Regions from separate parts of the Pseudoduganella sp. GW821-FHT12E03 genome, predicted to be linked through region 3. Evidence: predicted binding sites of a transcription regulator. Region 3 holds the regulator's gene; each other region holds the start of a gene.
The links. Region 3 encodes sigma-54, which starts transcription at its own class of promoters, with help from an activator protein. Its sites were predicted from a motif close to TGGCANGNAANCTGCTTT; they were not measured.

Region 1: the regulator sigma-54 is predicted to act here: its motif matches at 3,207-3,224, upstream of pqqA (pyrroloquinoline quinone precursor peptide PqqA).
Region 2: the regulator sigma-54 is predicted to act here: its motif matches at 4,124-4,141, upstream of AC1RRC_RS32590 (beta-propeller fold lactonase family protein).
Region 4: the regulator sigma-54 is predicted to act here: its motif matches at 1,834-1,851, upstream of AC1RRC_RS17760 (PEP-CTERM sorting domain-containing protein).

The regions. Positions count from the first base shown of each region.
Region 1 covers NZ_JBXAQJ010000012.1:120,792-128,212, forward strand. Annotated here, with positions in the region: gene ruvB (Holliday junction branch migration DNA helicase RuvB) at 1-276, shown strand, start outside; gene AC1RRC_RS26920 (glutaminyl-peptide cyclotransferase) at 276-1,061, shown strand; gene AC1RRC_RS26925 (PEP-CTERM sorting domain-containing protein) at 1,096-1,776, opposite strand; gene AC1RRC_RS26930 (branched-chain amino acid aminotransferase) at 1,910-3,004, opposite strand; gene pqqA (pyrroloquinoline quinone precursor peptide PqqA) at 3,290-3,364, shown strand; gene pqqB (pyrroloquinoline quinone biosynthesis protein PqqB) at 3,385-4,326, shown strand; gene pqqC (pyrroloquinoline-quinone synthase PqqC) at 4,323-4,991, shown strand; gene pqqD (pyrroloquinoline quinone biosynthesis peptide chaperone PqqD) at 5,005-5,268, shown strand; gene pqqE (pyrroloquinoline quinone biosynthesis protein PqqE) at 5,271-6,395, shown strand; gene AC1RRC_RS26960 (DUF2147 domain-containing protein) at 6,415-6,858, opposite strand; gene AC1RRC_RS26965 (valine--tRNA ligase) at 7,066-7,421, opposite strand, start outside.
Region 2 covers NZ_JBXAQJ010000023.1:7,886-15,306, forward strand. Annotated here, with positions in the region: gene AC1RRC_RS32575 (PQQ-dependent methanol/ethanol family dehydrogenase) at 1-990, opposite strand, end outside; gene AC1RRC_RS32580 (DUF779 domain-containing protein) at 1,017-1,388, opposite strand; gene adh (aldehyde dehydrogenase) at 1,389-2,909, opposite strand; gene AC1RRC_RS32590 (beta-propeller fold lactonase family protein) at 3,116-4,072, opposite strand; gene AC1RRC_RS32595 (TonB-dependent receptor family protein) at 4,231-6,336, shown strand; gene AC1RRC_RS32600 (substrate-binding periplasmic protein) at 6,592-7,413, opposite strand.
Region 3 covers NZ_JBXAQJ010000010.1:3,139-10,559, forward strand. Annotated here, with positions in the region: gene AC1RRC_RS23805 (monovalent cation:proton antiporter-2 (CPA2) family protein) at 1-1,153, opposite strand, end outside; gene AC1RRC_RS23810 (KpsF/GutQ family sugar-phosphate isomerase) at 1,264-2,262, shown strand; gene AC1RRC_RS23815 (KdsC family phosphatase) at 2,262-2,801, shown strand; gene lptC (LPS export ABC transporter periplasmic protein LptC) at 2,818-3,414, shown strand; gene lptA (lipopolysaccharide transport periplasmic protein LptA) at 3,513-4,091, shown strand; gene lptB (LPS export ABC transporter ATP-binding protein) at 4,093-4,887, shown strand; gene AC1RRC_RS23835 (RNA polymerase factor sigma-54) at 4,893-6,389, shown strand; gene hpf (ribosome hibernation-promoting factor, HPF/YfiA family) at 6,460-6,819, shown strand; gene AC1RRC_RS23845 (enoyl-CoA hydratase/isomerase family protein) at 6,930-7,421, shown strand, end outside.
Region 4 covers NZ_JBXAQJ010000006.1:353,402-360,822, forward strand. Annotated here, with positions in the region: gene AC1RRC_RS17755 (Fic family protein) at 1-1,223, shown strand, start outside; gene AC1RRC_RS17760 (PEP-CTERM sorting domain-containing protein) at 1,306-1,785, opposite strand; partial or broken gene AC1RRC_RS17765 (HipA domain-containing protein) at 1,958-2,173, opposite strand; gene AC1RRC_RS17770 (hypothetical protein) at 2,284-3,492, shown strand; gene AC1RRC_RS17775 (formylglycine-generating enzyme family protein) at 3,498-3,863, opposite strand; gene AC1RRC_RS17780 (extracellular catalytic domain type 1 short-chain-length polyhydroxyalkanoate depolymerase) at 4,095-4,976, shown strand; gene AC1RRC_RS17785 (TOL_0244 family TonB-dependent receptor) at 5,144-7,054, shown strand; gene AC1RRC_RS17790 (YciI family protein) at 7,056-7,421, opposite strand, start outside.

The sequences.
Region 1 (7,421 bases), on a different contig from region 3:
GATGTCGACACGGTCGGCTTCGATGTCATGGACCGCAAGCTGCTCGAAGCGGTCTTGTATAAGTTCGGCGGCGGCCCGGTCGGCGTCGGCAACCTGTCGGCCGCCATCGGCGAGGCGGCCGATACGATTGAAGACGTGCTGGAACCGTATTTGATCCAGCAAGGCTATCTGCAGCGCACGCCGCGCGGGCGCGTCGCCACACCGGCCGCTTACCGGCATTTCGGCGCCACGCCGCCGCGCACCAGTCCAAACGGAGAACTGTGGGATGACCTGTGATGTTGAGGCTTAATGTAAAACGGGCTGTGAAGCGCGCCGCCGCCGCAGGGCTGGCGGCGGCGATGGCGGCGCACGCGCAATCGGCGGTGCCGGTGTATGGCTACACGGTGAAAAAAGCGTATCCGCACGATAGCGCCGCGTTTACGCAAGGCTTGTTTTTCCAGGATGGGTTTTTATACGAGAGTACCGGCCTGAATGGCCGCTCGTCGGTGCGGCGGGTGGAGCTGGAATCGGGCAAGGTCCTGCAAAAGCGCGAACTCCCGCAGCAGTATTTCGGCGAAGGCATCGCACCGATGGGCGGCGATATCGTGGCGCTGACCTGGACCACGCAGACTGGTTTTATCTTCGACGCCAAGACCTTCGCCCTGAAGCAGACCTTCAATTATCCCGGCGAAGGCTGGGCCCTGACCACCGATGGCGAGCGCCTGTATATGAGCGACGGGACGCCGTACATCCGCGTGCTCGACGGGAAAACCCTGGGCCAGACGCGCCGCATCCGCGTGACCAGCGATGGCGTCCCGCTCGAGCAGATCAATGAACTGGAATGGGTGGAAGGCGAGATTTACGCCAACATCTGGCAGACCGACCGCATCGCCCGCATCGATCCGTTCAGCGGCAGGGTGATCGGCTGGATCGACCTGTCCGGCCTGGCCGCGCAGGCCAATATCGTGCCGGGCGCCGATAACGTGTTGAACGGCATCGCCTACGACAGCAAGGCGCGGCGCCTGTTCGTCACCGGCAAGCTGTGGCCGAAGGTGTTTGAGATTGAGGTAAAGAAGAAGTAAGCCGGGTGGGGCTGCCCGGCTCGACGGCGCGGACTTACTGGCCTGCCTGCTTGCGGCGGCGCGCCACAGCAAGCATGCCCAGGCCCATCGCCATGGTGGCCAGCGTGGCTGGTTCAGGGACTTGCTGAATGGCGCTCAGGAAAGCGCCGATTCGGATGTTTTGCCCTGTAATGGCATCGTGGAAGTTCAAGTTCAGACCCGCATAATTCGGATGTGCGAATGAGGGCAGCGCAAGGGAGGTATCAGTGAACATATCCCCGCTATAGTTATACATGCCAATGATGGCCTGTTCCGACGCGCCGTTGTAGCTCACGATATTCCACAAATCGTAGCCATTGGTATAAGCAGAGTTATTGAAGATGGAAATGCTGGTCCAAGCGCCAGAATGTCCTTTGAAGACGTGGCCGCCCTCAAAAATCAGGCGCAAGCCCTTGGCATGATAGAGTGCGCTGTTGGCATCGCCGACTGCACCTTCTCCAGCGTAGGGCGTATCGGAATCGTAGCTAAGCGCGCCAACAAGTTTTTCCCCCCAATTGATCAGGTCACCGCCGAACATAGCGGATTGTGGGTCAGATTCGATGGCGCTGCCATCCTGCTGGTAATCCCAGATATGGATCGAATCGACTTTCGCAGTGAATTGGAGATTGATGACCGACGCCTGTACCGGTGCGGACAGTGCCAAGAGGCACAGCAGGGAACTCAAGCTTTTCTTCATGACTTGCTTATTTGTAATTAACAAAACGCAAGTAAATCATTAAACCAGGTAAATTGTCTATACCTTCGAGCAATATTATTGTATTTAAATCATTGTGGATATGGCCACACGGCCATATCCATCCGGCAAAGATTTAGCAGACCTTGTGCATCCAGCCGTGCGTATCCGGCGTGGTGCCGTGCTGGATCCCAAGCAGGGCGTCGCGCAGCGCCATCGTGACCGGGCCGTTTTCACCATTGTTGATGGTGAAGTTGTAGCCCTTGGCTTTCACGTGGCCGACCGGTGTGATGACGGCGGCGGTGCCGCACGCGAAGACTTCGGTCATGCGGCCGCTGGCGACGTCGTCGCGCCATTGCTGGGCCGTCAGTTTCACTTCGCGTGATTCGTAGCCCAGGTCTTTCGCCACTTGCAGCAGGCTGCGGCGGGTCACGCCTGGCAGCAGGGTGCCGGTCAGTTCCGGCGTCACGATCACCGGCTTGCCGTTTTCCGTGTAGACGAAGAACAGGTTCATGCCGCCCATTTCTTCGATGTACGAACGCTGCACGGCGTCCAGCCACACCACCTGGTCGCAGCCTTCATCTTGCGCCTGGGCTTGCGCCAGCAGGCTGGCCGCGTAGTTGCCGGCGCATTTGGCTTCACCGGTGCCGCCTGGCGCCGCGCGCACATAGTCTTCGCTGATCCACACGGTGACCGGCTTCACGCCTTGCGGGAAGTAGGCGCCCGCAGGCGAGGCGATCATGACGAACAAGTATTCTTTCGATGGACGCACGCCCAGGAACGCGTCGGTCGCGATCATGAATGGACGCAGGTACAGGCTCTCGCCGACGTTTTTCGGCACCCAGCCTTTGTCGATGTTGATCAGCGCATCGGCGGCTTTCATGAACAGTTCCACTGGCAGGGCCGGCATCGCCAGGCGGGCCGCGCTGCGGTTGAAGCGCTCGGCATTGGCTTCCGGGCGGAAGGTGCCGATCGAGCCGTCCGGCTGCATGAACGCCTTGAAGCCTTCAAAGATGGCCTGGCCGTAGTGCAGCACCGATGCCGATGGCGCCAGGGTCAGCGGGCCATAGGGCTTCACTTCACCCTGCTGCCAAGCGCCATCCTTGTAGGCGATGGTCACCATGTGGTCGGTGAACAGTTTGCCGAAACCTGGCGAGGCCATCAGCTTTTCGCGTTCGGCGGCGGGCAGGGCATGGGTGGATGGCTGAATCAGGATGTCTGGAGTGCTCATGGATGGTGTCTAAGTGTGGCGGCCATGTTGCGGCCGGTTGGCAATCCCACGATTCTATCAAAGTTGCAGCCCCAGGACGTAACGGCGTCGCCGTTGACCGGCTGCGCCACGCGTGTCACACACTGCGCCGATCCGGTACAGCTTGTTGCATTTTGCCGCACGACACCGCCGCGCAACCCGCAGGGCGCGGGCCAAAGAGGGCAGGCACGCAAGTTGCCTTGGTTAAGTGGAGCGCGCCGGGAATCCGTCCCTGCCGCTCAACCCACGATAACCAAGGAGACGATCATGCAATGGACCAAACCTGAATATACCGACCTGCGCTTCGGTTTTGAAATCACGATGTACATCCTGAACCGCTGATCCGGACTGCGGGAGCTGCCATGAAAATCCTGGTACTCGGTTCTTCGGCTGGCGGCGGCTACCCGCAGTGGAACTGCAATTGCCGCCAGTGTGACGGCGTACGGCGCGGCACGATCAACAGCCGTGCGCGTACGCAGTCATCGATTGCGATTTCCGCCGATGGCAAGGACTGGCTGCTGGTCAATGCGTCGCCCGACATTCTCACGCAACTGAAAGCCAATCCGGCGCTGCAGCCGGCGCCGGGGTTGCCTTGCACTGTGCGCGGCAGCGGCATTGCCGCCGTGCTGCTGATGGATGCGCAAGTCGACCACGTGACGGGACTGATGATGTTGCGCGAAGGGCCGCGCTTGCCACTGTATTGCAGCGCCGACGTGCAGGGCGATTTAACGTCGGGCCTGCCGCTGCTGACGGTGCTGGAGCACTATTGCGGAGTGGACTGGCGTGCCATCCCGGTTGCGGCCGGCGAGCGGCAATCGTTCACCATCCCGCAACTCAATGGCGTGCGCTTCACGGCGCTGCCGCTGCACAGCAATGCGCCACCCTATTCGCCACGGCGCGACCAGCCCGCGCCCGGCGACAACATCGGCTTGCTGGTGCATGACATGGTCAGCGGCAAGCGGCTGTTTTATGCGCCGGGACTGGGCCGCGTCGACCCGCTGGTGTGGGAAGCCATGATCGAAGCCGATTGCCTGCTGGTCGATGGCACGTTCTGGACCGAGGATGAAATGGTGGCGCATGGCTTTTCCGCCAAAGGGGCGTCGGCCATGGGCCATTTGCCGCAATCGGGCGGCGGCGGCATGCTCGATGTGCTGGCCGGCCTGCCGACATCGGCCAGCCGGCGCAAGATCCTCATCCACATCAATAACACCAATCCCATCCTCGATGAAAACAGCCCCGAGCGCGGCGTGCTGCGCGCGCAGGGTGTCGAGGTGGCGTATGACGGCATGGAGATAGTATTGTGACCACTTTCACTGAACGCTTGCTGGCCAAGGGCGACCGCTACCACATTCACCATCCGTTCAACGTGCGGATGCAGCAGGGGTTGCTGAATCCGGACCAGATCCGCGGCTGGGTCGCCAACCGGTTTTACTACCAGGTTTGCATTCCGCAGAAAGACGCCGCCATCCTCGCCAATTGCCCCGACCGCGCCACGCGCCGCCGCTGGCGCCAGCGCATCGTCGACCACGATGGCGATGACACGCACGAAGGCGGGATCGAAGCGTGGGTGCGCCTCGGGGTGGCGGTGGGCCTGACGCGCGACGAACTGTGGTCGCAGCGCCATGTGTTGCCGGGTGTGCGCTTTGCGGTCGATGCGTATGTGAATTTCGCGCGGCAGGCGCCATGGCAGGAAGCCGTGTGCTCGTCGCTGACGGAAATGTTTGCGCCGAAAATCCACCAGGACAGGCTGGCCAGCTGGCCGCAACATTACCCGTGGATCGAGCCGGATGGCTTGCACTACTTCCGCAGCCGCATTGCACTGGCCGAGCGCGATGTCGAGCACGGGCTGGAAACCACGCTGGCGTATTTCGTCACGCCGGAGCAGCAGGCGCGCGCGCTCGACATCCTGCAATTCAAGCTCGACGTGCTGTGGTCGATGATGGACGCGATTGAACTGGCCTATGGCTGACAAGGAGAATGCGATGCCAACCCCACACTCCCATCCCCGCCTGGCCCGTTTGTTCCGCCTGCAATGGGAACCCGCGCAAGATGCCTATGTGCTGCTGTACCCGGAAGGCATGGTCAAACTCAATCGCAGCGCCGCGGAAATCCTCAAGCGCTGCGACGGCAGCCGGCCATTGCCGGAGATTGTCGCGCAGCTGGAAAGCGACTTTGGCGCCACCGGGCTGGCGCCGGATGTCGATGCGTTCATCATCGATGCGCGCCAGCATGGCTGGGTGATCTGACCATGGGCGCCCCGGCCATCCAACCGCCGCTGTGGCTGCTGGCGGAACTGACTTACCGTTGCCCGCTGCATTGCGTGTTTTGCTATAACCCCATCGATTACGTGCGCTGCCGCGACGAACTGTCGACCGAGCAGTGGTTCGGCGTGATGCGCCAGGCGCGCGCACTGGGCGCGGCGCAGCTGGGTTTTTCCGGCGGCGAGCCGCTGTTGCGCGACGACCTGGAGTTGCTGGTGGCGGAAGGGCGGCGCCTGGGGTTCTATACGAATCTGATCACGTCCGGCATCGGGCTGACGGAGGCGCGGCTGCAGGCGCTGCGCGCTGCGGGCCTCGATCACATCCAGCTGTCGTTCCAGGACTCGACACGGGAAATGAACGATTTCCTCAGCAGCACGCGCACCTTCGACTTGAAGGCGAAAGTGGCACGCCTGATCAAGCAATACGAGTACCCGATGGTGCTGAACGTGGTGCTGCACCGCTATAACCTGGACCACATGGAGCGCATCATCGACATGGCGCTGGCGATGGGCGCCGATTACCTGGAGCTGGCCAACACCCAATACTATGGCTGGGGCTTGCTGAACCGCGCGCAATTGATGCCGACCCGCGAACAGGTGGAACACGCGGAAAGCGTAGTGAACCGCTACCGCGAGCGGATCGGCAACCACATGCGCATCCTGTTTGTGGCGCCGGATTACTTCGAGGGCAAACCCAAGGCGTGCATGAATGGCTGGGGTTCGGTGTTCCTGGCGGTGGGCGCCGATGGGGCGGCGCTGCCGTGCCATGCGGCGCGCACCATCCCGGGCATCGATTTCCCCGATGTGCGCGAGCACGGCCTGCGCGAGATCTGGTACGACAGCGATGCGTTCAACCGTTTTCGTGGCGATGCATGGATGAAGGAACCGTGCCGGGCGTGTCCGGATAAAGACAAGGATTATGGTGGTTGCCGTTGCCAGGCGCTGGCGCTGGCGGGCGATGCGGCGGCCGCCGATCCGGTGTGCGAGCGCTCACCGTCCCATGACGTGGTGCGGCAAGTGGTGACACTGGCGCGGCGGCCAGGTGCGGTGGAGGCGCAGCCGCTGGTGTTCCGCAGCGATGCGGAATCCAGGCGGCTGCTGGCGCGGGGGTAATCCCGGGCCGGGATGGGGTTTAATCCTGGCGGACCCAGGTTTGCGTGCGGCCCAGCATCGGCATGCCGATGTAGCCGCGCATTTTCAGTTTCTTGCCGCCATCGGTCAGTTCCAGCTTGCTCTTGTAAACTTTACCGTTGTTCGGGTCCAGGATTTCACCACCCGAATAGGCATCGCCGTCTTTTTTCAGGCCGGTGAGGATCACCATGCCGACCACCGGCTTGTCCTTGCGCGCATCGGTGCATTTGTCGCATTTCGGGTTTTGGTCCTCGTTTGGTGCGCGGAACAGTTTTTCAATCTGGCCTTGCAGAACGCCGTTGCTTTCCGTGATGCGGATCAGGGCTTTCGGCTTGCCGGTTTCGTCATCGATGTTTTGCCACAGGCCAACCGGGGAAACGTCGGTGGCGAATGCAGGGGACAGGGCGGCAACCAGCAGGGCGCCGGCGGTGAGGCGTTTGAACATGTGAGTGTCTCCAAAGAGGGGTTATCGGTGTTATCCGTCCAGTGTAGCAAAACGATCGTGCTATTTCCTAGCCCTAATTAGAAGAATTACTCGGGGCAATAGCGCTCAATAGCTATCGAACCCGGGGCGAACGATAGTATGAAAGGGGCCAGGCCCCAATGAAAAAAGCCGGCGCTGAGGCCGGCTTTTGCTGGGAAGCGTGCGGGATTACGCCGGCAGCTTGGCCAGTTGTTCCTGCATCTTGGCCAGAGTCGCACCGAACGCGGCGACACGTTCTTTTTCTTGCGCGACCACGGCTGCCGGGGCGCGGGCCACGAACGATTCGGACGACAGTTTGCCGGACGCCTTGGCGATTTCGCCTTCCAGGCGCGCGATTTCCTTGGACAGGCGCTCGCGTTCGGCTTTGACGTCGATCTCGACTTTCAGCATCAGCTTGGTGGTGCCTACCACCGACACCGCTGCCGTGGTTTCCGGCAGCGTGTCGACAATCGATACTTCCGACAACTTGCCCAGCGCCTGGATATACGGTGCGAACACCGACATGCGCTCCTTGTCAGCCCCGG
Region 2 (7,421 bases), on a different contig from region 3:
GCCATCCATTTCGAACGTCACGAATTCATTGGCGCCGTCGAAGTCCCAGGCGTCATTCGGCGTGTTCTGGTAACTCCACTTGATCTGGCCCGTTTCCACGTCCACGGCGACGGTGGACGACGAGAACAGGTTATCGCCGGGGCGCAGGTGGCTGTTCCATGGGGCAGGATTGCCGGTGCCGAAGTACGCCAGGCCGGTGGCCGGATCGTACGTGCCCCCCATCCAGGTCGATGCGCCGCCGGTTTTCCATAATTCACCCGGCCACGATTTGTTGACGGTGCCGGAGACGCCGTTGTCAATCGCATTGCCATCCTTGTCGTAGCGGTGGCCCATATGGCCTTCCACCGTCGGGCGCGACCAGACCAGTTCACCGGTGCGCGGATTGCGCGCTTCAATGCGGCCCACCACGCCGAATTCACCGCCCGACACACCCGTCAGCAGCAAGCCCTTGGCGATCAACGGTGCGGCGGACATCGAATAGCCGGCCGCGTAATCGTCGACTTTTTCCTTCCACACGATCTTGCCGGTATCCTGGTCCAGCGCCACCAGTTGCGCATCGAGCGTACCGAAGATGACGAGGTTGTCGAACAGCGCGGCGCCCCGGTTGATGACGTCGCAGCATGGCATGATGCCGTCCGGCAGGCGGTGTTCATACTTCCACAGCTTGGCCCCGGTCTTCAAGTCCAGCGCATAGATGCGCGAATACGACGCGGTAACGAACATTTTTCCGTTGTGGATCACCGGCTGCGATTCCTGCCCGCGCTGCTTTTCACCGCCAAACGAGAACGACCACGCCGGCACCAGCTTGCCGACGGTTTTGGTATTGATTTGCGCCAGCGGCGAATAGCGCTGGCCCGGCGTGCCCATGCCGAACGACAGCACACCCGATGTGTCCTGTACCGGTTTTTCCAGCATTGCCTGCGTGACGGCGCCCCCTGCCCACGCACCACCGGCCAGCGCTGCGAATGCCGACGCGATAAATAACCCCATGATTTTTTTCTGCACGATAGTCTCCGTTATGGTTTTAATCCCAATGCACTGCATTCCTGGTCTGTAAACAAACGTGAACGGGTCAAGAAACGCTGGCCCGAACCGTTATCGAGCGAAAACATGCCGCCATTGCCCGGCACCACGTCGATAATCAGTTGCGTGTGTTCCCAGTATTCGTACTGCTCCATGCCGATGTAAAACGGCGCGCCGCCGAGATTGCCGAGGTAGATATCCGTGTCGCTGAGGTTGAACTCTCCGACCTGATAGCACATCGGCGTGCTGCCGTCGCAGCAACCGCCGGACTGGAAGAACATGATCGGCCCGTAGCGGTGGCGCAGGGCGGCGATCATTTCCAGTGCGGCGTCGGTGGCGATAACTCTGGCGACGGCGGTTTTCATTTAAAAGAAGCCCAGCGCGTTCGGGTTGTAGCTGACCAGCAGATTCTTGGTCTGCTGGTAGTGTTCCAGCATCATCTTGTGGTTTTCACGGCCGATGCCCGACTGCTTGTAGCCGCCGAATGCCGCGTGCGCCGGATACAGGTGGTAGCAATTGGTCCACACGCGGCCGGCCTGGATGCCACGGCCGACGCGGAAGGCGCGCGAACCATCGCGGGTCCAGACACCGGCGCCCAGGCCGTACAGCGTGTCGTTGGCAATGCGCAGCGCATCTTCTTCATCCTTGAAGGTGGTCACCGACACCACCGGGCCAAAGATCTCTTCCTGGAAGATGCGCATCTTGTTGTGGCCCTTGAACACGGTCGGCTGCACGTAATAGCCGCCTTCCAGGTCGCCGTTCTGGATGGTGCGCACGCCGCCGGCCAGCAACTCCGCGCCTTCCTGGGCGCCGATGTCCATGTACGACAGGATTTTTTCCAGTTGTTCGTGCGATGCCTGCGCGCCGATCATGGTGGAGGCGTCCAGCGGGTTGCCCTGCTTGATGGCGGCCACGCGCTTCAGAGCGCGCTCGATGAAGGCGTCATAGATCGATTCCTGGATCAGTACGCGCGACGGGCAGGTGCACACTTCGCCCTGGTTCAGCGCGAACATGGCGAAACCTTCCAGGCACTTGTCGAAGAACGCGTCGTCCGCGTCCATCACGTCTTCGAAGAAGATGTTGGGCGATTTGCCGCCCAGTTCCAGGGTCACCGGAATCAGGTTTTGCGCCGCGTATTGCATGATCAGGCGGCCGGTGCCCGTTTCGCCGGTGAAGGCGATCTTGGCGATGCGTTTCGACGACGCCAGCGGCTTGCCCGCTTCCAGGCCAAAGCCATTGACGACATTGAGCACGCCTGGCGGCAACAAGTCGGCAATCAGTTCCACCAGCACCAGGATCGACGCCGGGGTTTGCTCGGCCGGCTTCAGCACCACGCAATTGCCGGCAGCCAGTGCCGGCGCCAGCTTCCATACCGCCATCAGGATCGGGAAGTTCCACGGAATGATCTGGCCCACCACGCCCAGCGGTTCATGGAAGTGGTAAGCGTAGGTGTTGGCGTCGATCTGCGCGACGGAGCCTTCCTGGGCGCGGATGCAGCCGGCGAAGTAGCGGAAGTGGTCAATCGCCAGCGGGATGTCGGCGGCCGTGGTCTCGCGGATTGGCTTGCCGTTGTCGATGGTTTCCGCGATCGCCAGCACGGACAGGTTTTGTTCCATGCGGTCGGCAATCCGGTTCAGGATGTTGGCGCGTTCGGTTTGCGAGGTCTTGGCCCAGGCATCCTTGGCGGCGTGCGCGGCATCGAGTGCGATTTCCACGTCTTCCGCCGTGGAGCGGGCCACTTCGCAGAACGGCTTGCCGGTGATCGGGGTCAGGTTGGCGAAGTATTCGCCCTTCACCGGCGGCACGAATTTACCGCCGATGAAGTTGTCGTAGCGCTGCTTGTAGGGATTGGCGACGCCCAGTTTGGTGATGTCCGCGAGATTCATGTCATCCTCTTTCTTCAATAGGTTTGGTGGTGATTCGAGCCGTTCCTTGCGGGACGGTGGCGTTGAGCACACTCCCTGTTTCGCAAACACCGTGCCAGCCTGTTTTGCCGGGATTTGCACCGCATTTGAAACACTGCGTTGTTGCAAGCTGTGCCAGAACGGCACAGGTTTGCTCCACCTGTTCCATCGCCATCGACGCCAACAATTCAGCGGATTGCCACACCCCACGGCAATTCACCGACGGCGATGTCGGCGGTCTTGCGGGCGGCCGCCGTATCGATCACGGAAACACTGTTGGAGCGGCCATTGGCCACATACAGCTTGCTGCCGTCCGGGGTGATCGCCATATTCCACGGACGCTTGCCGACGGCGATAGTGGCGCTGACCTGGTTGGTGGCGGTATCGATCTGCATCACGCTGCCATCGGTGCCATTCGATACGTAGACCTTGGCGCCGTTCGGATGCACCGCAATGCCATTGGCGTTGCGTCCCGCCGGGATCGTGGCGATGGCGGCGCGGCTGGCGGTATCGACCACATACACGGCATTGACCAGTTCACAGGCGATGTAGGCGCGGCTGCCATCGGGCAGGAAACCGATGCCGCGCGGACGCAAGCCCACCGCCACGGCGCCGGTCTGGCGGCGCTGCGCGACATCGATCACGTCGACCTGCTCCGCCTCTTCCGCGCTGACATACAGCCAGCGGCTGTCGGGACTAAACACGGCGTGCTCCGGATTTTTACCCTGCACAGGAATGTCGGCCAGGCGCAGGCCCGTGTGGGCATCGACCAGCGTGACGCTGTTGCCCTCTTCCACCGCCACGGCAGCGTAGCGGCCGTCGGGCGAAACGCTGACGCCTTCCGGCGAGCTGCCCAGCGCCAGCGTACGTATTGCACCGCCGGCGCCGCCGCTGTCGAGCATCAGCAGGGTGTTGCTGCCCGCATCCGTCACGAACAGCCGGTTGCCGACCGTGTCATACGCAATGCCACGCGGGCGCTTACCGGCCGGGAGGCTGCGCAGCACGGTATCGGTGGCGGTATCGAGCACGCTGATGGAGCCGGATTTCTCGTTGGGCACATAGGCCAGCGGCGCGGCGCATAACGCGGCATGTGCGAACAGGGTTGCAACGGCGGCGGTGGCGCGCAGACAATAAGCGGTTTTCATGGTGGGTCTCCTGGTGTTGGGCTGCGCGTTCTTGCGCGCGTGGGGACCAGGAATGCAAGCCGCGTGCCATTGATACATCATTGCGGTGCGGCCGGCTTTCACCATGGCAGGTATATTGCTTACGGTTTCCGGCAGTGAAACCATATAAGGAGAATCAAATGCAACCCCGTATTCGCTTGACCACTCTTGCCGCCCTGGTGGGTAGTATCTGGACCGCCAATGCGCTGGCGGATGGCCCGGAGCAGGTCGTCATCGTCAGCGGCAGCCGCGTGGAGCACAGCAGCTTTGACTTCCCGGCGGCGGTGGATGTCATCGACGGGGAACGCATCCGCGAAGGACAAATGCGGGTCAACGCCTCGGACGCGCTGGCGGCGGTGCCGGGGCTGGTGGCGCAAAACCGGCAAAACTATGCGCAGGACTTGCAGATTTCATCGCGCGGCTTCGGCGCCCGTTCCGCCTTCGGGGTGCGCGGCGTCAAGCTGGTGGCCGATGGCATCCCGGCGTCGATGCCCGATGGGCAGGGCCAGGCGGCCACCTTCAACCTGGACCAGGCGCAGCGCATTGAAGTGTTGCGCGGGCCGTTTTCCGCCGCCTATGGCAATCACTCGGGCGGCGTGGTGCAATTGTTTACGCGCGAACCGGACGGTAAACCAATGCTGGAAACGTCCGTTATGGGCGGCAGCGACGGCGCGCGCAAGGTCGACGTCAATGCGCAAGGCCAGGCCGGCGGCATTGGCTACCTGCTCGATGCCTCGCGTTTCGACACGGATGGCTACCGCGACCACAGCGCCGCGCGGCGCGACCAGGCTTATGCCAAGCTGGTGGTGCGGCCCAATGACGGCGGCAAATTGACGGTGACCGCCAGCGGCTTGCGCCAGAAGGATACGCAAGACCCGCTGGGAGTGACGTGGGCAACTTACCTGCGCGATGCACGCGCGGGCGAAACCGATACCACCGATACGGTGACGCCGAAGCGTACCTTTGCGGAACGCTACAACACGCGCAAGAGCATCGACCACCAGCAAATCGGCGCGGCATGGGAACAGCGCTTTGGCGACAGCCGCCTGAAAGTGTCGCTGTATGGCGGCAACCGGCAAGTGATCCAGTACCAGGCGTTCTCGCGCGCATTCCAGGCGCCGGCCAGTCATTCGGGCGGCGTGGTGGATTTCGACCGGGATTTTTATGGCGCCGATGTCAGTTGGATCGACGTCCGTGCACTGGGCGGCGGCAAGCTCAGTACCACGGCGGGCGTCGAATATGGCCGCTCGTCGGATGCACGCAAGGGATATGAAAACTTCGCCGGCACGGAACTGGGCGTGAAGGGCAAGCTGCGGCGCGATGAGCAGGATGTGGTGTCGAATGCGGACCCCTACGTGCAAACCGAATGGGCCGGCGGCGACTGGGTCATCAGCGGCGGCGTGCGGCGCAGCCGGGTCACGGTCTCGGTGCGCGACAACTTCCTGTCGAACGGGAATGACAGCGGCAACCTGCGCCACGCGCGCACCACGCCGGTGGCGGGGGTGCTGTACAAGGTATCCCCCACCCTGAACGTCTATGCCAGCGCGGCGCAGGGATTCGAGACGCCGACCTTGAATGAACTGTTTTACTCCGGTAGCGGCGGCGGCTTCAATTTCCGCCTGCAGCCAGCGCGCAGCACGCACGGCGAAGCCGGTGTGAAAACCATCCTCGGTTCCGGCGTGCGGCTGGATGCGGCGCTCTTCACTGTGAAGACGCGCGACGAACTGGTGGTGGACGCGGCCAGCGGCGGGCGCACCAGTTACCGCAACGCGGGCAAAACATCGCGGCGCGGCGTGGAAGTGTCGGTCGATGCCGACCTGGGGGCGGGTCTCAGCAGCCGCGTGGCGCTGACAGCGCTGCGCGCCGTCTACGACACGCCATTCGGCGCCGTCGCGGCGGGCAGCCGGTTGCCGGGCGTGCCGAAGGCGAACCTGTATGCGGATCTGGCGTGGAAAGATGCGAAGGGCCGCATCGGCGCGGCACTGGAAACCATCGCCAGCGCAAAAGTCTATGCCGAAGACAGCAACGTGGAAAAAGCCGCGCCGGGCTACATGACCGTCAACGCCCGCTTCACCACACGCCACGACCTCGGCGCCTGGCGCGTAACCGGCTACGCCCGCGTCAACAACCTGCTCGACCGCCAATACATCGGCTCCGTCATCGTCGGCGACACCAACAAGCGCTACTACGAATCCGCCCCAGGCCGCACCTGGCAACTCGGCGCCACCGCGCAATACCACTTCTAAACAATGGGGTCAGGCGTGCATTCGTGCATTCCTGAAAGCGGATTTTGATACGGTTTCGCCCGCAGGCATTGGCCTGGCGGGCGATTCACATGAAAAGCAGCAAGCGAAATCGTGCGAATTGGCCGCTGTTTTCAGCGCGCGCGGCAGCCCTCAATACATGGAAAGCCTGCAGATAAAGGGGCTGCGTCCGGCGGTGCGTGCGCAACGCCGGAAATGAGTGCACGAATGCACGCCTGACCCCATGGTTGGTTTTTGTTATGGCTGGGCTACGCGCACGCCATGTTTGGCGAAGATGGCTTGTAGTTCGCCGCTGTCGCGCAGTTCGTTGAGGGCGGCTTGCAGTTGGCGTGCCACATCTTCATTGCCCTTCTTGACGGCCATGCCCACCGCCCAGCCGTTGCGCGGCAGGCGCTGGAACGCGGCGGGCGCCAGCGGGAAGGCGGGGTCGCCACGGAAAACGGTTTCGATTTCCGAACGGTTCGCCAGGACCGCGTCCAGCTTCCCCGCCTTCAGTGCTTCGAGTGCGGCGGCGGCCGTGGGGAAGATACGCACGTTGTCGCGGAAACGGCCATTGCCTTCACCCAGCAGCACCATGCCCGCAATTGACACCTTTTCCACGCCAATGCGCTTGCCCGCCAGCGCATCGATACTGTCAAACGTGGGCATCGCTTGCGCATTGCGCACCAGCTGCACCGATTCCACGTGGTAGGGCGCGAAGATCTGTACCTTGTCCTGCGCCGCCATCAGGCGCGGATCGACCGGCACGTGCAGCATCACGTCGGCCGGGCCATAGCCGAGGTAATGGCCCTTCCACACCATGTTGCGCAAATCGTCACCGACTTCTTCGCCGGCCGGGAACGCCAGCAGGTTCAGGCGCAAATGCAGCTTCTTCGCCAGCGCATCGGCCAGGTCGACATCGATGCCGCCGTCTTTGGTGGAAAACGGCGCGAAGTCGGTATAGACAGCCACCTTCAGGCTACCCGTTTGTTGCACCTTGTCCCAGTCCGCGCGGACCGGCAGTGCAAGGGACAGGGCAAGCGCAACCGCCGCCCCCAGGATATGTGTGCGACGGGACATGGTGCTCT
Region 3 (7,421 bases):
GGTCGGACTTGGCAATGATGAACGGCGCCAGCAACATCGACAGCACCATCGACGCCAGCACCACCTGCACGATGAACGGGTCCATCATGGAATTCCCGTCCGCCAGGTTCAGCAGGACGAAACCGAATTCACCGGCCTGCGCCAGCGCCAGGCCGGTGCGCATCGACACGCCGTCGGACGAGCCGAACAGCTTGGCCAGGCCGGCTATCAGGGCAAATTTCAGCAAGACCGGGCCGGCCAGCAACACCAGCACCAGCCACCAGTTGTCGATGACCAGCTTGACGTTGAGTAACATGCCAACGTTAATAAAGAACAGTCCCAGCAGCACGTCGCGGAACGGCTTGATGTCTTCTTCCACCTGGTGCTTGTATTCGGTTTCGGAAATCAGCATGCCGGCCACGAAGGCGCCCAGCGCCATCGACAGGCCAGCTTTTTCCGTGATCCAGGCCGCGCCCAGGGTGATCAGCAGCAGGTTCAGCATGAACAGCTCTTGCGAGCGGCGCTTGACGACGATGGTAAACCAGCCCCGCACCAGTTTCTGGCCCACGAACAGCAGCAGCACCAGCACCAGGGTGGCCTTGCCGGCCGCCCAGGCCAGCGTTTCCGCCAAGTCATCGGGGTTTTTCGCCAGCGAAGGAATCAGGATCAGCAAGGGCACCACGGCCAGATCCTGGAACAGCAGGATGCCGATGATCTTGCGGCCGTGTTCGCTTTCCAGTTCCAACCGCTCCGTGAGCATTTTCACCACGATCGCGGTGGACGACATGGCCAGCGCACCACCCAGCGCAAACGCGGCTTGCCAGCTGATGTGCAGGCCCGGCAATTGCACGGACAGGATCCAGCCCAGTCCCATGGCGGCCACGATGGTCAGCGCCACCTGCGCCATGCCGAGGCCGAACACGATGTTGCGCATGGCCATCAATTTAGGCAGCGAGAATTCCAGGCCGATGGAAAACATCAGGAAGACCACGCCGAATTCCGCGAGGATATGGCTCGCTTCACTCTGTTCGGCCAGCCCCAGCGCGTGGGGACCGATGACAATGCCGACGGCCAGATAGCCCAGCATCGGGGGGAGGTGCATCATCCTGAACGCGACCACGCCCAGTACAGCGCTGCCCAGCAGCAAGAGGGTCAGTTCAAGCGGAGAAAACATTCAGTCGTCGATCCAGGTGGCGGCGGTTCCGTTGTTATTCAGGACTGGCAAGTTTTTTGCTTACGCAATTCGGCTATACTTCCGGCATGAGTGTAACCGATGAAAAACCTATGCTGAAAGCTTTTGACAACAAGACCGCGGAGCGCGCGCTGCAACTGGCGCGCGAAACCCTGCAAATCGAGGGCGATGCCATCGCCGCCCTGCACGCCCGCCTGGCAACAGACGACAGCGTGGGCAAGGCGGTCGCTATGTTGCTTAATTGTAAAGGACGCGTTGTCGTGTCCGGCATTGGTAAATCCGGTCACATTGCCCGCAAGATTGCCGCCACCCTGGCGTCCACCGGCACTCCGGCCCTGTTCGTGCACCCGGCCGAAGCCGCGCACGGCGACCTGGGCATGGTGACGGCCGACGACGCGTTCATTGCGATTTCATATTCCGGCGAAAGTTCGGAATTGATGGCGATCCTGCCGGTCCTGAAACGCATGGGCGGCACCGTGATTTCCATTACCGGTAAGCCGGGCTCGAGCCTGGCGCAACTGGCCGACGTGCACCTGGACGTATCGGTGGAAAAAGAAGCGTGCCCGCTGAACCTGGCGCCGACCGCCAGCACCACCGTGACCCTGGCGCTGGGCGATGCACTGGCCGTGGCGCTGCTGGACTTGCGCGGCTTTAAGGAAGAAGACTTTGCCCGCTCGCACCCGGGCGGCGCGCTGGGCCGCCGCCTGCTGACCCACGTGCGCGACGTCATGCGCACCGGCGACGCGGTGCCGGCCGTCAAGGCCGATACCCGCTTGCCGGACGCGCTGCTGGAAATCACGCAAAAAGGCATGGGCATGACCGCCATCGTCGATGGCGACGGCAAGCCGCTGGGCGTGTTTACCGACGGCGATTTGCGCCGCATGATAGAAAAAGTGCAGGATTTCAGCCAAGTCGTGATCCGGGACGTCATGCACGTGAATCCGCACACGATTTCGCCGGACAAGCTGGCCGTGGACGCGGTCGCCATCATGGAACAATTCCGCATCAACCAGATGCTGGTGACGGACCAAGAGGGCAACCTGGTTGGCGCCCTGCATATCCACGACCTGACCCGTGCCAAGGTGATTTGATGAGCAAGGCTTACGATCTCGTGAACGTCGCGCGCGCCGCGAAAGTCAAACTGTTTATCTTCGACGTCGATGGCGTGCTGACCGATGGCAGCCTGCATTACGGTCCCGAAGGTGAAATGATGAAAACCTTTAACGTGCAAGATGGCCTCGGCATCAAGCTGCTGCAGGAAGCCGGCATCAAGACCGCCATCATCAGCGCGCGCCGCTCGGCTGTGGTGGTGGCGCGGGCGCGCGACCTGGGCATTGAATTCGTGCACCAGGGCGGCCACGACAAGCTGACGCCCTTCAAGGATTTGCTGGCCAAGACCGGCCTGAGCGAAGAAGAAGTGGCCTTTATTGGCGACGACGTGGTGGATTTGACGATCCTGTCGCGCGTTGGTTTCGCGGTGGCGGTACCGAATGCGCGCGTCGATGTGCTGAGCCGCGTGCACCACGTGACGGAGGCGCATGGCGGCCGTGGCGCGGTACGTGAAGTGTGTGAATTCGTGCTGCGGGCGACGGGCAACTATGACCGTGTCATGGCCCAGTTCCTGGTATGAACCCGGGTAAATAAGCATGCGCAAGGAAAAAACCGCTCACCGCTGGCGCCTGGGACTGACCCTGACGGCCGGCGTGCTGTTTGCGTGCGGCTCGTTCTGGCTGGTGCAATTGCTGAACCGCAGCGCCGATGACTTGCAGGCGGATTTGCGCGCCAATGAGCCCGATTACATCATTGAACGCTTTTCCGCCGTCCGCATGGGCAAGGATGGCAAGCCCAGTTACATCGTCTCCGGCGACAAGCTGGTGCACCGCCCGGTCGGCGATATCTCCGACATCGAGCAGCCGGTGGTGCGCAGCATGGGGGAAGGCCACCCACCGATGGATATTCATGCGGCGCGCGCGCGCGTGGATGAAAACAATACGCGCGTGACCCTGAAAGACAATGTGCGCGTGGACCGCGCCGCCAGCGGCAAGTCGGCCGCGATGGTGATGACCACGCAGGCGATGACGGTGTATCCGGACGAAGACCGGATGGAAACGGACCAGCCGGTGCAAGTGGTGCAGGGCGGCGCCAGCATGACGGCGCAAGGCATGCGCGCCAATAACGCGACGCGCGAAGTGCACTTGCAAGGCCGTGGTTCCATCGTGTTGCCACCCAAGGCGCAACCATAGCAACACATGGGTGCAGGGCCTTCAGGCCGGGCATCCACATATTAATACATGGGTGCAGGGCCTTCAGGCCGGGCATCCACATATCGGAAATGTGATATATGGCGATTAAATATATTGCGGCGGCAGCCGCGCTGCTGCTGGCGATCGGCGCCAGCCACGCGGAAAAGGCGGACTCGTACAAGCCGACGGAAATCCAGTACGACACGGCTGACCTCGACGACGTCAAGCAGATCCGCACCTTGCGCGGCAACGTCGTGCTCACGCGCGGCACCCTGCGCATGAAGTCCGACAAGGCGGTCGTGACGCAAGACCCGGAAGGCTACCAGCACGTGACGTTGACGGGCGTGCCGGGCAAGCCGGCCACGTTCCGCCAGAAGCGCGACGGCGACGGCGAGCAATGGGTTGAAGGCGAAGCCGAACGTATTGATTACGATGGCCGCATTGAACTGGTCAAACTGTTTTCAAAAGCCCGCATCAAGCGCCTGGAAGGCAGCCGTCCGAGCGATGAAGTGGCGGGGGAATTCATTTCCTATGACAGCCGCAAGGAATACTTCAGCGTGCGCAATACCGTGACCGGCGACAGCAAGCCGGGCGCGGGCCGCGGCACGATGGTGATTCAGCCGTCAGCCAAGCGTCCGCCGCCGGACGGCGCAACCCAGCCTGAGGCGGGGAAATAAGATGGCGCAGGCGGAAGTTCAAGCTGCGGCGCCAGTTGCGGCGCCCATGGCCAATTGCGGCAGTACCCTGCTGGTGCGCGGCCTGCAAAAATCGTATGGCAAGCGCCAGGTGGTGCATGACGTGTCGCTGCAAGTCGAATGCGGCGAAGTGGTGGGCTTGCTGGGGCCGAACGGCGCGGGCAAGACCACCTCGTTTTACATGATCGTGGGCCTGGTGCCGTCCGATGCGGGCAGTATCGAGATTGCCGGCAGGGATGTGTCGTCGATGCCGATCCACCAGCGGGCGGCGCTGGGCCTGTCCTACCTGCCGCAGGAAGCGTCGGTATTCCGCAAGCTGACGGTGGAAGAAAATATCCGCGCGGTGCTGGAGATCCAAAAGGTCAACGGCAAACCGCTGGCGAAGGCAGACATCGACGAGCGGCTGAACCGGCTGCTGGCGGACCTGCAAATCGAGAAATTGCGTGAAAACGCGGCGCTGTCCCTGTCTGGCGGCGAGCGCCGCCGCGTGGAAATCGCACGCGCCCTGGCCACCAATCCGCGCTTCGTGCTGCTCGATGAACCTTTTGCCGGCGTCGACCCGATTGCCGTCATCGAGATCCAGCGCATTGTCCGTTTCCTCAAGGAGCGCGGTATCGGTGTGCTGATCACTGACCACAATGTGCGCGAGACGCTGGGTATCTGCGACCGCGCGTACATCATCAACCAGGGCGCCGTGCTAGCCTCGGGCCGTCCGGACGACATCATCGCCGACGAATCCGTGCGCCGCGTCTACCTGGGTGAACATTTCCGTATGTAGGAACCATGAAACAGTCACTGCAACTTCGCACTTCGCAGCACCTTGCGCTGACTCCTCAGCTGCAGCAGTCGATCCGCCTGCTGCAATTGTCCACCCTGGAGCTGCATCAGGAACTGGAACAAATCCTCGGCGAAAACCCGTTGCTGGAACGCCTGGACGATCCGCTCGACCATTCGGTGCGCCTGCTGGCCGATGGCGCCATCAGCGCGCCGGTGCAAAACGGCGCGGAAGCCACGCCGGACACCTTGCAGCCGCCATCGGATGGCGCCGCGCCGGCCGATGGCGACGCCCCGCATGAAGGCGGGGCCGAGGGCGGCGAGGGCGACAACGCCGGCGCGGCCGACGGCGACAGCGACTGGAGCGATGTCGGCCGGGCCAAGAGTCCGGATGACGACGATTCCCGCCCGCAAATCGAAGCCAGCCACTGCACCCTGCGCGAACATTTGCTGGAGCAAATGCGCGTAACGGTGACGGAAGAGCGCGACCGCATCCTGATGGAACTGATCATCGATGCGCTCGACGACAACGGTTACCTCGAAGAGTCGCTGGAAGAAATCCATGCCCGCCTGCCGGAAGAAGCGGAAGTGGACTTCGATGAGCTGCGCACGTCGCTGACCTTGCTGCAAAGTTTTGATCCGGCCGGCGTGGGCGCGCGCAGCGCGTCCGAATGCCTGGCATTGCAAATCAGGCAAATGCCGAATGTGCCGCTGGTGACGCGCCGCATGGCGCTGGTCATCGTCGACAAGCACCTGACCTGGTTTGCCCAGCGCGAATTCAACAAGCTGAAAAAAGCCCTCGATTGCGACGATGAAGACTTGCGCGAGGCGCAAGCGGTGATTCGCCTGTGCAATCCCCATCCGGGCGCGGAATTCGCATCGGACGTGTCCGATTACGTGGTGCCGGACGTGATTGTGAAAAAAGCCCGCAACGGCTGGCAAGTGACCCTGAACAACGACGTCATGCCGCGCCTGCGCGTCAATGCGATGTATGCGAACTTGTTGAAGCAGGGCAAGAGCGAATCCGCGATGGGCGCACAGTTGCAGGAAGCCAAGTGGCTGATTAAAAACATGCGCCAGCGCTTCGACACGATCTTGCGCGTGGCCCAGGCCATCGTTGAGCGGCAAAAGAATTTCTTCTCGCACGGCGCGGTAGCGATGCGGCCCCTTGTGTTGCGTGAAATTGCTGATACACTGGGTCTACACGAGAGCACTATTTCTCGTGTAACAACTCAAAAATATATGCTCACGCCCCATGGCATGTTTGAGTTGAAATACTTCTTTGGCAGCCACGTCGCAACAGAAGCAGGAGGAGAGGCGTCCTCCACGGCGATACGGGCGCTGATCGTGCAATTGACAGGAGCAGAAGACCCTAAAAATCCATTATCCGACAGTAAGATTGCGGACATGCTGGGGGAACAAGGCATGGTAATTGCGCGACGGACTGTTGCCAAATATCGCGAAGCATTGAAAATCCCGCCCGTTAGTCTGCGCAAAGCTCTGTAGTGTTACTGGGTTCCCCTGCGCGCCACAGCATAACTGTGATACGTACGAACCTTCATCTTTAGGAGTGTGTATGAATCTCACCATCAGTGGACATCATCTCGAAGTGACCCCCGCGATTCGCGAATACGTGCAGAACAAACTGGAACGCGTAAAACGTCATTTCGATCAAGTAATTGATATTGCTGTCATCCTGACTGTAGATAACCTCACCGAGAAAGAGAAAAGGCAAAAAGCCGAGATCAATCTGCGAATGTCCGGCAAGACCGTGTACGTGGAAAGCCTGTCGCAAGACTTGTACGCTGCCATCGATACGCTGGTCGATAAACTGGATCGCCAGGTTATGAAATACAAAGGCAAGATACAAGAGCATAACCACACCGCGATCAAACACCTTCCGGATAATTACGACGAGTCGGCCGCCACCGCATAAGCGGTCCCCGATACTCGGACGAAAAGGGCGCAGTTGGCGCCCTTTTTTGCGCCTGTACTATTCCCATGGCGACGCTACAATAGCTTTCTTTCAATTCAGCGATGCCTGCCATGAGCGAACCAGTCGTGACACATGTCCTCACCCACATCAGCAACGGAACCGGGTTTATCACGTTGGACCGGCCGAAGGCATTGAATTCCCTGTCGCTCGACATGGTGCGCGCCATGACCGGCATCTTGCTGGCCTGGCGCGATGATCCGCAAGTGGCGGCAGTGGTGATCCGCAGCAGCAGTGAAAAAGCGCTGTGCGCCGGCGGCGATATCCGCTTTTTCCATGACGCCGGCAAAGCCACACCGCAGGGCGGCAGCGCGCTGCTGGAAGATTTTTTCACGGAAGAATATGCGCTGAACCACCTGATCCATTACTACCCGAAACCGTATATCGCCATCATGGATGGCGTGGTGATGGGCGGCGGCATGGGCATTGCGCAGGGCGGACCCGGCTGCGGCGTGCGCATCGTCACGGAGCGCACGAAAATGGCGATGCCGGAAGTGAATATCGGCTTGTTCCCGGATGTCGGCGGCAGTCATTTCCTGTCGCAT
Region 4 (7,421 bases), on a different contig from region 3:
AACGCATGCTCGCCAAACTGGTGGAACAGTCGAAGGTGGTAGTGGTCGGCAAAGCGCGAGCGACTCGCTACCGGATTCAAACCTCTGCTCCCTCGCAAACAGCCTCTGTTGATACGCCGGGGCATTCAGTCTGGAGTGCGGCGAGCCTGGAACTGCGGCGGCGATTGTCGCTGCCCCTGGCGGCCCGCCAGCCGGTAACTTACCTGCGCGAGTTTGTCGAAGCCTACAGGCCCAACGAAACATCGTTACTGCCACATGCGCTGGCGGAAGAACTGGCAGCGTTGGGCCGCCTGCCCGGCCAGCAGCCGGCCGGCACCTACGTGCGGAAAGTCCTCGAGCAACTGCTGATCGACTTGTCCTGGTCGTCGTCCCATCTCGAAGGCAACCGTTACAGCCTGCTCGATACGGAAGAGTTGTTCAAAAGTGGCAAAGCCGCAACCGACAGCGATGCGGTCATGCTGCTCAACCACAAAACCGCCATCGAATTCATGGTGGATGCGGTTCCAGCCTATGGCCTCGATGGGAGCCTCGTCCGCAACTTGCACGCCATCCTGATGCAGGATTTGCTGGCCGATGTCGAGACGCTGGGCACCATCCGCAACAAGGTGGTCAATATCACCGGTACCACGTATGTGCCAGCGCAGACCCCTTTGGTTCTGCAAGAAATGTTCGAACAGATCATCGCCAAAGCCCAGTTCATCAAGAACCCCGTCGAATCCGCATTCTTCCTCTGGGTGAATCTGGCGTATTTACAACCCTTCGAAGATGGGAATAAACGCGTCAGTCGATTGACCGCCAATATCCCGCTGATGTTGTATAACCAGGCGCCCCTGTCCTTCCTCGATGTGGCACGGGACGATTACGCGCTGGCGATGATGGGCGTGTATGAGTTCCGCGACGTCGCAATGGCGGTAGACCTGTTCGCTTGGACCTATCGGCGCTCCCACGCCAAATATCAGGTGGTCGTGGAATCCATGGGCTTACCGGATCCATTCCGGGTCCAATATCGCGAAGCGCTGAACGAGGCGATCGGCACCATCGTCCGCGACCGCATTCCGTTGGCAATCACGCTGGCCAATCTTGCTCTTCCCAGTGTGGATACGGCGAAGTTCGTCAGCCTGCTGGAGCAGGAGTTGAACGCACTGGCAATTTTTAACTGCGCCCGCTACCGGCTTGGCCTCAGGCAGACGCAGGCATGGATCGACGAGGGGCGCCCCCGATAAGCCGAATACAGCCGTAAAAAAAGGTTATCCGCTTTGGCGCATAACCTTTTTTCTTACTTCCCACCGCGGCTTATTTTGCCGCTTATTTTGCCGCTGGTTTGCTGCGGCGCGCGATGCCGGCAGCCGCCAGGCCCAGACCGAACAGGGCCAGCGAAGCGGGTTCCGGCACATTGTTGCTCTCGGCCTGCGCGGTGGTGGCCACCATGGTGACGTTGGTCGTGTTCACAGACGAGCCGCCGTTATTGAACGACAGATAGGCAAAGTTTGACTGGCCCCAGCCGCTGGCATCGTGATTCCAGACATTTTGGGCAATGTCATAGCTGCCAAAGTCCGACAATTGGGTCAGGTTGATGTTGAAATAAGGATCCAGCTTAAAGGTGAATTCGCTCAGCTCATTCAACTTCAGGAAACCGTCCGCGTTGCTGTCCAGTCCTGTAAAGCCGCCACTGGAATAATAGCCGGCGACCGTCATTTCATAGGTGACCACGGTGGCCTGGGCATTGACGGCGAAGCACGACAACAGCAGGGCTGGCAGCAGTTTGCGGATATTCGTGAAGTTCATAGGTTAATTTCCGTGAGTAGATTGATAATGCGCAACTATACTTACAAATAAGCAATTTACATGCCATACGGGAATCTTTTCTATTTTTCAAACACTTGCAGAAAACTCATGCGGGCTGGTGCGCTCGACTGTAAAGTTTTTCGACAAGGGTAAGACCGTCAAGTGCGGCGCGCCAGCCCGCAGGCCCGACGCAGAAAGTCAGGTCATATGCGGGCGACAAATCCCAGCGGCGGTCTCGCCCCAGGAGATAGGAAAAATTCTTCGGATGGTCGTCGCGGTTGTTGAACAGCACATTGAACACGGTGCGCTGGTAGGCCTTTTGACCACCGGCAGTTGTGTGCCGAGGATTTTTAAGAGTAGGGACACTTTCACCTCGATGGACGATCAACTTACAACACCCGCTGGCGCCACCAGATAAAAAATATTATCGAATGCACAACATCAACATCCGCTCCGCGTAGAATGACGCTCTTCATTCTTTACGACGAGGAAACGTCCATGCCGCGTTCATTTGCGTTGCCGACTGCCGCCATCCTGATGCTGTGCCAGTTCCCATCCCTGCACGCGGAAATTCTCCCTGGCCTCCCGCTGAAGATCCATGTCCGGCACATCGCCAACGATAAATGGCGCGTCGATTACCGGTTCCCACAACCCGTTACCGCCATCACACTGCCGGCAGTCGTCGAGTATCGCCAGCGCGCCTGGAAAATCCTGACGCCCGGCATGCGCTTGAAAACGGTTGATGAACAGGATGTCATCGCGGCGAATGGCAAGCCATTCAAGGCTGTCAGCGTTGAAATCACGACGTTTGATGGCCTGGCGCCGAAGGACTATGCCTCGTTTAACCGCTTTACGGACGGCGGCACCGCGATTTACCTCGGCCATTTGCAAGGCGGCGCCCAGCGCGGCAAACAAAAGTATGCGATGCAAACTGACATCAAGCTGACCGGTTTGGCGCAGGAAAATGTGATTGCGCCGCCGCTGAACCGGCAGATGCCAGGCGGCGCCCGTGGTTACGCGTATTTCGGCCCGGCGCAAGCCGTGTCCGTGGGCGGCACGAAAATCCTGATGGATCCGGAAACGCCGCCATGGGCCCGTGAAACCATGCTCGATGCCGGAGCCAAAGTCTCGCAATACTATGAAACCGCGTATCAGCGCGCCTTGCACGACGATTTGCTGATCATGGTGTCGATCACGGGCTTCGAAACGCCCGGATTGTCCATGAAAGGCGGCGCAGTCATGGGCCAGCTGTCGTACCGTTTTGAAGGCAAGGCTTTGCTGGGCGATCATCCCAAAAAACGGGATTACCTGGCCCGTGTCGTGGCGCATGAACTGGCGCACCTATGGCAATTAAATATTGTCCGTGGCGGCGTCGGCGCAGATGAACCGTGGGTGCATGAAGGCGGTGCGGAAGCCATGGCGCTCGATGGCTTGCAGCACACTGGTTTGTTCTCGGAGGAAAAGGTTCAGGCTTACCGCGCAGCACAAACCGCCACTTGCGAAAAACTGGGCCGTTCCGTGGCGTCGTATGACGGCATTTATGCCTGCGGCTTGTTGCGGTTTGATCAGCTGGGCGTGGGCATCGTGCCGTTGTGGCGCGCCATGATGCAGGCCACGGAAGTGAAAGGCGAAGTTTATTCCGGCGCGATGATTGAAACGCTGGTGCGTGACCAGGGCGAAAAATGGCGTTCCGGCGGTGCCAACTGACACCATCAGCTTGATTGAACGGATTCCGCCGACATGATTGGCGCATCGCATGAGGTCCATGCGCCGCCTTCGTTCGCCGCCAGTTTCCAGCAATCGCCGTCGGCCTGGTAGCCGGTCGCCTCGACAAACTGGCGAAACTGCCGGACCGTTGTTTCGTATTTGGACAGCTTGAAAGTCTTGATCCTGACGGTATGCACCGGCTCCGAAACGGGATAATTCGGGTTCCTGGGATTGGCCGTGCTCCCCATCGAGAATTCGCCCCCCTTGACCGTGACCATGGGCGGCGTGATCACCGCGTCGGTGGCGGCCACCAATGGGCCACTCACGCTTGCCAGGGCGAGCAACGCCAGGATGAGGAGATTTTTTTTCATTGCATGTGTTCCGGGAAAAGGAAGCCTGAGCCGGCCAGCGGTGATCGGCGATCACGTGGCGGCAACGATCGCACGGGCGACCGGTGCGGGCGAGCGGCAGGCGACGAATCGACGGCAGCGCCGACGAAATGCAAGCCCGCCGCGGCGTGCCCCCCCCAAGGCATGATTCACATCCTCTTCACATAGGCCCGCCTACTCTGGCGGCGGTATCCACTCAAATCGCCGCCCACCATGAAAAAACTGATCGCCGTACTGTCCCTGCTGTGCCTCGCCGTTCCCGCGCTGGCCCAGCTGCAATCGCTGACCCACCAGGACGTCAAACGCAAATACATCGTCTACACCCCGTCCACCTATGCCGCCACGCCGGAGCAGAAATTTCCGCTGGTGCTCAATTTTGCGGGTGGCGGCATGACCGCCGCCGAGCAGATGTTGTATACGCAAATGAACCGCAGCGCCGACCGCCATGGCTTCATCGCCGTCTACCCGCAAGGCATCAAGAACGACTGGAACGTCGGCTTCGGCATGGATTACAAGGGAGGCAGCGACGATGTCGGCTTTGTGCGCCAACTGCTCGCCGCGCTGGAACGCGATTACCGGATCGATCCGCGCCGTGTGTACGCCACGGGACTGTCACGCGGCGGCTTCTTCGCCCTGCGCCTGGCGGCGGACATGCCGGAGCGGTTCGCCGCTGTCGCCTCGGTGGGGGCGCCCATGCCGGAACCGGTGATCGCCCATCACCAGGAACGCCGTCCGGTCGGCGTCATGCTGGTGCACGGCACCGCGGACGCCGTCGTGGCCTACGACGGCAAGGCCGGCGGCTACCTGTCGGCGCGGGAATCGGCCAGCTATTGGGCGCAAGTGAACGGTCTTGAGTGGCGCGTCGCACCGGTACGCCAGCTCCCCTCGGCGGCAGGTGACGCGACCTCGGTGTCCATCAGCGAGCATGGCACGCCGCACCACCGCGTGGCCCTGGTGACGGTGCACGACGGCGGCCACACCTGGCCGGGCGCGGAGCCGTTCAATGTCGGTCTGCCGATAGGCGCCACCAGCAAATCCGTCGACGTCAACGAGTTGATCTGGTCCTTCTTCCGCCGGCACGGCAAGCCGGATTGAGAACATGGCGCGGTCCACGTGATTCCGGGCTGCCGAAGACGGCATACCCAATCCGTCCATGACAAACTGATCATCGTGACGAATTAACCACACTCCCCATTGCGATTGGTGCAACGGTCCAGCCGACCTCAAGTAAGATTCCTGTACATAACTTCGGAGACGGGCTGATGAAGTTCCGGCGATGCTTCCCCTGCGCAGTGGCGGTCATGCTGGCCTGCGGCCCGGCGCATGCCACGGAGCCGTCATCCGAACAGTGGGCCGATATGTCGCTCGAACAATTGGGCAATATCGTCGTCACTTCCGTATCGCGCCAGGAAACCCGGCTCTCCACTGCACCGGCCTCCCTGTACATCATCAACGCCAGCGACATCCGGCGCAGCGGCGTTCATTCGCTGCCGGAAGCGCTGCGCCTGGCGCCCAACCTGCAGGTGGCGCGCATCGATGCGCGCCAGTACGCGATCACCGCGCGCGGCTTCAACACTGAAATGGTCAACAAGCTGCTGGTGCTGATCGACGGGCGCAGCGTGTATTCGCCGCTGTTCTCCGGCGTCTTCTGGGACATCCAGGACATGGTGCTGGCCGACGTCGCCCGCATTGAAGTCATCAGCGGTCCCGGCGCCACGATCTGGGGCGCCAACGCGGTCAACGGCATCATCAACATCATCACGAAAAGCGCCGCCGACACCCAGGGCGGCCTGGCCCGGCTGCGTGGCGGCGAGTTTGAAAAGACCGGCCTGGTGCGTTACGGCGGCGCGCTGGGCGAGAACGGCCATTACCGGGCGTATGCCAAAACCGTGCGCGAAGACGGGCGCTTCGCCCCGGCAGGCCACAATACACGCAACGAGTACCACCGCAACCAGGCGGGGTTTCGCGCCGACTGGGCGGGCGATAACGGCACGTACACCGTCTCCAGCGACGTGGTCCGGACCAGGATAAAACGCTATCCCACCCAGGGCGACATCGATGCCGAAGGCTTCAACCTGCTGGGCCGTTACACGGGCAAGCTGGCCGGCGGCGAATTGCGCCTGCAAGCCATCTACGACCACACCGGGCGCAACCAGCGCAACACGATTTTTGAGCGCATCAATACGCTCGACCTGGAAGCCCAGCATGGCATTGCGCTCAATCCGGACCATCAACTGGTGTGGGGCGCCGGCTTCCGCCAGTCATGGGACCGGGTCCGCAATCCGCCCCAGGCCGCCATGCTGCCGCCCGCGCTGGATCTGCATTGGGGCAATGTCTTCGTCCAGGATGAAATGCGCGTGGCCGAGCAGGTCAAGCTGACCGCTGGCTTGAAAGCGGAGCACAACCACTACACCGGCTGGGAGACGCTGCCCAACGTGCGCCTGGCGTGGACACCGGACACGTCACAGCTGCTGTGGAGCAGCCTGTCGCGGGCGGTACGCGTCCCGTCCCGTATCGACCGCGACTATCACTTGCCGGGATCACCGCCCATCGTCAACGGCGTGCCGCAATATATCCTTGCGGGTGGCCCGAAATTCATTTCTGAAACGGCAGACGTGCTGGAACTGGGCTACCGGGCCCAGCCCGTCCCCACCTTCTCCTGGTCCGCCACGGCCAACGTTGGCCGCTACGACCACCTGCGCACCTTCGAGCAAGTCGCCGCGCGCCGCTTCGAGTGGCGCAATCTGGCGCAGGCGCGCAGCCGTGGCATTGAAATCTGGGGGCGCTGGCAATTGATGCCGCGCTGGCGCCTGGATGGCGGCCTGGCGCTGCAGCGGATCCGCACCAGTCTGCGCCCTGGCAGCACGGACCTGACCTACGCCGGCCTGAAGATCAACGACCCTGGCGTCAACTGGTCGCTGCGCTCCTCGCACGACTTGACGGACAACATGCAACTGGACTTGATGCTGCGCCACGTGGGCAAGCTGCCGAATCCGGCAATACCGTCCTACTCCGAGCTCGACATCAACTTCCAGTGGGGCGTGACGCCGGCCATCGACCTGGCCGTGACCGGACAGAACCTGCTGCACCGGCGCCACATGGAATTCAACGCGCAATTTGGCAACAGCCAGTTCGAACGCGGGGTGCTGTTCAGCGCCATCGTGCGCTTTTGACTTACGGCTTGCTCAACTTCCCGTGAATCTCGTTCATCATCATCAGCCCGGCCGTGCTGTATAGCTTGTGGTACTCCGCCACCATCGCGCCCTTGATGATCACCGGATCGGTGGCCACCAGTTTTTTTGCTTCCTCGATGTCGGCGACAGCAAAGATGAACATGCCGCGCCAGCCTTCGACTCCGTCATAGGGTCCGGCCACCACCAGCTTCTTGTCCTTGGCCAGGCGTTCCATGTTGGCGAAGTGGCCCTTGAACATCTCATCGCGCTCCGGACCGGCAGGGACCTGGTTCGGCCCCGTCTTGAGCAGCACGAACACATAACCGCGCATGCCGCGCTGGTCGGCGCCAAGGGACTTGGCTAGCGC